DNA from 2 places in the Mesorhizobium sp. IMUNJ 23232 genome. Region 1 is predicted to be linked to the other one. Evidence: predicted binding sites of a transcription regulator. Region 1 holds the regulator's gene; the other holds the start of a gene.
What was found. Region 1 encodes LexA, which represses DNA repair genes until DNA is damaged. Its sites were predicted from a motif close to TGTTCNNNNTGTGTTCNG; they were not measured.
Positions count from the first base shown of each region.

Region 2: the regulator LexA is predicted to act here: its motif matches at 1,574-1,591, upstream of ACH196_RS30945 (helicase-related protein).

Region 1 is NZ_JBIRCY010000060.1:2,245-5,341, reverse strand. It holds gene ACH196_RS30340 (ComEC/Rec2 family competence protein) at 1-853, shown strand, start outside; gene lexA (transcriptional repressor LexA) at 847-1,563, opposite strand; gene ACH196_RS30330 (ABC transporter ATP-binding protein) at 1,741-2,529, opposite strand; gene ACH196_RS30325 (ABC transporter ATP-binding protein) at 2,526-3,097, opposite strand, start outside.
Region 2 is NZ_JBIRCY010000063.1:23,279-26,375, reverse strand. It holds gene ACH196_RS30945 (helicase-related protein) at 1-1,521, opposite strand, end outside; gene ACH196_RS30940 (reverse transcriptase domain-containing protein) at 1,758-3,083, opposite strand.

The DNA of each region.
Region 1 (3,097 bases):
GGGAAAATCCGTGGTTCTCCTGACTATTGCCCTGATCGTCGCGACCGTCGCAACAACCTGGCTGCGGCTTCTCGCGTTGCCGTTTGCGCTCGCCGGTCTTTTGACGCTGGGCGCCACGCGCACGCCTGACGTGCTGGTGTCGGAGGACGCCCGACTGGTGGGGTTTCTCACCGGCGAGAGGCTGATGGCGGTCAACAGGCCGCGGCCAAATGTCTTCACGGCGGAGAACTGGAAACGAACCTTGCAGGCCGACGGTCTTCATAAGCCGACGAAGGATTTTGGACCGGATCCGCCGATAGCCTCGATCGCAAGTGAAACGGTGGAGACTGGAGGTCAGAAAGGCAACGGATATGGCAATAGCGGCAACGTCACTTCGTCCGACGCGTCCTTGTCGACAAGGCTGGTAGCTTCAGTTCAAGGCCCGAATGCCGACAATTTCACGGCTGCTTCCTTCGAAGAGAGCGCCGCGGACGATTCAGTCCGTGCCTTCCTGTGCGACGACATAACCTGCCTCGGCTGGCATCCATCCGGAGCCGCGATCATTCATACGTCAGACCCAGAGGAAGCCAGGATCGCCTGTTCCTTTGCCGGCGTCATAATCCTCGACGACGCGACCGTGCCGTTGAAATGCGCAAATCCTGCCGTCGCCGTCGTTACAAAGCGAGAACTCGCCCGCCACGGAAGCGCAGCGGTCTACCTGTCTCTGGGCAGTGACGATGCCGCCGAGGTTCACTTTGCCATCGGCTCCGCCGATCGCCCGTGGCACAGCAACCGCATATTCTCCCGCGAGGCCCGCGGGCTTCCGCCCTACCAGCGCAAGATGCCCGCCCAAGCGCCGACGGAAAATCAGTAGCGCCGGATCAGGCCAACCAGCCTGCCTTGCACCCGGACCCGGTCCGGGCCGTAGATGCGCGTCTCGTAAGCCGGGTTGGCCGCTTCCAGTGCGATTGATGCGCCCTTCCTGCGGAAGCGTTTCAGCGTCGCTTCCTGGTCGTCGACCAGTGCCACGACGATCTCACCGGGCGTGGCTGTATTGGCATTGCGGATGATCACCGTGTCGCCATCGAGGATGCCCGCCTCGATCATCGAGTCGCCCTTGACCTCAAGCGCGTAGTGTTCGCCGCCGGACAGCATTTCGGGCGGCACCGATATGGAATGCGTCCGATGCTGGATCGCATCGATCGGCACACCGGCCGCGATGCGGCCCATGACGGGGATCGTGATCCCGGAACCGACATCGTCATTGCCGGCGGAGGGAGTGCGGGACGGTTCGGCCGACCGCTTGCCAAGACTACCCTCGATCACGCTTGGTGAAAATTTCCGGGCTGCATTCAAGCCGGGGGCGATCGAATCGGGCAGTCGGAGCACTTCAAGGGCCCGCGCCCGGTTCGGCAGCCGGCGAATGAACCCGCGTTCCTCCAGCGCCGTGATCAGCCGGTGAATGCCGGATTTCGACGCCAGATCAAGGGCTTCCTTCATTTCGTCGAAGGAGGGCGGAATACCGGACTCCTTCAATCTCTCGTGGATGAAAAGCAGGAGTTCGTGTTGCTTGCGTGTCAGCATCTCGGCCCCATCAAGAATCGCACCAAAAACAAAACCAGAACAAACACTATCTGTTCCAGTTGTGTTCCGCAACCGTTAAATATCGGGTTAAGATCCGGGCAACCAAGAAATCAAAATCATGCGTCGGTGCTCTCCGGTCGAGACTTGGCCCGGTTGCCGCGGAGGAGATCGTGGATATCAGGCCTCTTCCCACAAATCGCCCAGCAACTCACGGTCATAGCCAGAACTCGCCCGGAAAAGTTGCCGCGTATAGGCATGCTCGAACCGTCCGGCGGCCAGGTCGGCGCTGGTCAGGGTCTCGAGGATGCGGCCTCGGTTCATCACCGCGACGCGGTCGCACATGTAGGAAACGACAGCCAGATTGTGGCTGACCATGATGGTGGTGAAGCCACGCTCGCGTCGCAGGCGCCGCAAGAGGTTGAGCACTTCCGCCTGAACGGAGACGTCGAGCGCCGAGGTCGGTTCGTCGAGGAGAAGACCGCGTGGCTCCAGGATGATGGCGCGGGCAATCGCCACGCGCTGGCGCTGGCCGCCGGAAAGCTGGTGCGGAAACCGAAAACGGTGTTCGGGTTTCAGTCCGACATCTGAAAGCGCGCGTTCGACGCGCTTTTCCACGTCGGACAGCCCATGGATGCGCGCCGGTTCCGACAGCACCTTGTCGACGGTGTGACGCGGGTGGAGCGAGCCGTAGGGGTCCTGAAAAACCATCTGGATCAGCCGCCGCTGCGCATGGCTGCGCGCCGGCGCGACCGCGTTTCCGCCGATGCGGATCGTTCCGGAATAGTCGGCGATCAGGCCCGCTACGGCGTTCAGCACCGTCGACTTGCCCGATCCGGATTCGCCCACCAGCCCGAACGCCTCGCCCTCGGCCACGGCCAGCGAAACGTCGCGCACGGCATCGAGCCGGCGCGCGCCTTTGCCGAAGCTGATGCCTAGATTTTCGATCGCGATCATCGGCGCGGTCATCTTGCCCAGCTCGCGTCGCGTTGCAGGACGGGCAGTTCCGGCCGGTCGTCGCCAAGGCGCGGCGAGGAAGCGAGCAGGCCTTTTGCATAGGGATGCTGGACCCGGTGGAGGTCGCTCGCCTTGACGGTTTCGACCACCTTGCCGGCATACATGATCATCACGCGGTCGCAGAAGGCCGAGACCATGCCGAGGTCGTGGCTGATGAGGATCAGGCTCATGCCGCGCTCGCGTACGAGGTCGTCGAGGATCGCCAACACCTGGAGCTGCACGGTTACGTCGAGCGCCGAGGTCGGCTCGTCGGCGATCAGCAATTGCGGTTCAGGGATGAGCATCATGGCGATCATCACGCGCTGGCCCATGCCGCCGGATAGCTGGTGCGGATAGAGGTGGTAGACCGCCTCCGGGTCGCGGATCTTTACCGCCTTCAGCGCCTCGATGCTTTTCGCACGGGCAAGCTTGCGATCCCTGGCGACATGCAGCCGGAACGCCTCCTCGATCTGCTGGCCGACCGTCATCACCGGGTTGAGCGAGAATTTCGGATCCTGCAGCACCATGGATATCCGCTTGC
Region 2 (3,097 bases), on a different contig from region 1:
CTCCTGTAAATATTCGAGCGTGTCGCGCGGTTCAGTGAACAGCAACAACTTCTTCTGGCGGCCCGACGCGGGATCGTAGACGGGAGGCTGGTCAAGGATCGCGGCTAGTTGGGTCCATTTGGTATCCTCGCCAGAACGACACAGCGAGTACGCCTTCTCCTCCAGCGCTCCGAGGCTAACGATTTCGATCTTTAGCTCTTCCAGCGTGCGTGCATTCGAGGCTGTGTCGATCGCCTCGTTTTCCAGGGCCTCAAGTTCCTCTTCGGGCAGCTCTTCTAGGTCATCGTCTTCGGGCACATCCATGGCGCGCGCTGATGAAGTGGCGGAGGGTGCAGCACCACCCCTGGCTTTGAGCAGCTCTTCTTCGAGCCGCTTCTGTAGCCTGTCGCGACGGCGTTTCAGCGAACGCCAAATTGCCCGTGGCGATGACGCGAGACGACGCTGAAGTGACTGAAGCGCAAACCCCACATTGTTGCGCTTCTTTTCGTCGGTGTTCGCGAACCGTTCGGCACGGTTCATCTCTTCGCGGACATACTCGGTGACGGATGCGTAGAGATCAGCTTCGGCAGCGGAAAGAGGGTAGCTGACGGTGTAGGCGCGTCGTTCTGGAAATAGCGGTCTCCCGTCGAACCAGTAGAGCTCCTCCTTGATAAGGCGGCGCATTAGGTCCGAAGCATTGGCCGTGCGTACGCCTTCGCGATAGGCCCCTTCGAAACGGTCGTTGTCGAGCAGCGACATGAACAGCTGGAAATCTTCGTCCTTGCCATTGTGAGGTGTCGCGGTCATCAGGAGCAAGTGGCGCGTATTCCGGCCAAGCAGTCGGCCAAGCTGAAAGCGTTTGGTATATTTAACTTCACCGCCCGTATAGCTGGCTGACATCCTGTGCGCTTCGTCACAGATCACCAGATCGAAGTCGCTTGAGCTTCCAATCAGCGCTTGTATTTCTTCGGACCGCGAAGCCATATCGAGCCTCACTATTATTCTATCCTCGTCGTTGAACGGATTTCCGCCATAACTGGTCCGGAACATCTCCCTCCCGACGATCCTAAAGTCGAGATCGAATTTCTCCTTCAGTTCGTCCTGCCATTGTTCCACGAGAGACCCCGGCGCAACAATCATGCACCGTTTGAGGTCACCTCGGATCATCAATTCCTTGATGAATAGGCCAGCCATGATCGTCTTGCCGGCTCCCGGATCGTCGGCAAGCAGAAATCGAAGGGGCTGGCGCTCAAGCATCTCGCCATAGACGGCAGTGATTTGGTGCGGAAGTGCCTCGATATCGGCACTCGTCAGAGCCAGATATGGATCAAAAAGATGGGCCAGCGAAATGCGATGAGCTTCAGCGGCGAGCCGGAAATTCTCAGCGTTCCCTGTGAAGGAAAATGGTGTCGTCGCCGCAGTCGAAAACAGCCGCTCCTGATCATTCCTCGCGACGATCCGCTGATCGAGGCCTTTCCCGGTGCGGTAGGTCACCTCCAATTGCTGATCACTAAGCCAATCGACGGAAACGATCTCCGCCACGCCGCCTGGCCAAAGACCGTCCACGTGTAACCCGCGCTTTAGTTCCTCAAGTCGGACCACAATGCGAACCTCCCGTCGAAGCCAAGGCAAGCTGCTTATTTCACATGAGCGCTATCAGCGAGTGAAGTTGCCAGCCCACGTCCGTTGATACCCAGGAATTACAAAAATAGATCGACCTGCCGGCTATTAAGGGACGGTGAAGGTCTACCTCCTAACACACTGCCCCACACCTTCGCCTATGAGGCGTAGAGTTCCCAGTCGGTGTTCGGTGTTTTTTTCGCGAGTGCTATGATCTGAGCAGCTGACTGGCCTGTAGCGAGCGCAAGTGTCTCGATGCGCTCCATTAGCTCCTGCTCGTGCTCGGTCGCGTCATCCGCGTGAGAAAAGGTTCTGAGCCATGAAAGAATGTGATGAGCAAGCCCAACAGCAGCTGTCATGGCGTCGAGCGATACCCATTGTTTCCCTTGATCCACATTGAACTTGTCGACTATCCGATCAAGTTCCTCGGCGGTCCAAGCCATAATCTTGTGAATGTTGGCTTGAGACACCGTCACTTTTAGGGTGCCGTCTGGCTGCTCGGCGAAAGCATGGCCGAGAAACTCCACCCCTGATTGGAACGAGCCGCTCGATTTCTCCAGCAGCTCGAAATGACCGACGGGCATCTCCTTGAGTGAGGATGTCAGGGCGTTCTTAGCCTTTGAACCCTTTTCAGGCGACTGCGCCAACACGAGAAAGTCGTCCACGTAGTTCAGGAACCAGGCGCCCTTGGGCAACTGCGGTTCGAGCTTCGACATGAAGAAGTTCGTTATTGCTGACGAGCAGGCCGAACCCTGCGGCAAGCCGCGTTCGGCGATGAGTGTAAGATAATTGTGGAGTGTGTCCTGTAGGTGCTTCTCCTCCTGGGTGAGCGTCTGGCCTTGGAGTTTGTAATGTGTGCCTATCACTACGTGCCTTGTGACGTCCTTAGATATCGGCAACGCTTGGATAATAGCCTGATGATCGAAACTGTCAAAGAAATGTTTTATGTCCATTCGCACCGTGTAGGTGTATCCCGCGGCATGAAGCTGACGGATTTTCAATATAGCGTCGCCTATACCTCGTCCCTTTGTGTCGTATTGGAATGGCTTCGACTGCGCCTGGGCATTGATCATGTCCGCGACAAGCGCCTGCGCCGCTCGATGGCGTACGCCGAAGTCACAAAAGTACCGATAACCGCCGTTTGATTTCTTTTTGAGATATACGCGAACTGCCTCGTCAATCGGCTTATGTAATTTTAGCCCCGCCGCAATTTGCTCGTATTGCGGTACCTCCAATTTCTTCTCGTAGCTGAGCCTCTTGGCCGCCCGGATTATAGCATCGAGCCGGACTAGAGATGCGCCGATGTATGCAGCTTGGGCTTGCGAAGTCTGCCAACCCTTTCCAGCCTTCTTTAACTTGATACGGAGCTTGGCCCGACGCTTGGCCGCCTTAACCACGGTGGCCAAGACATCCCCAATCGTCTTGTTCGTCGTCCAGCCGTGCGGGAAGTGGGTATTTCCGATCCAAAGAGGCTCCTTGCTCATTCCGTCCTGCATGC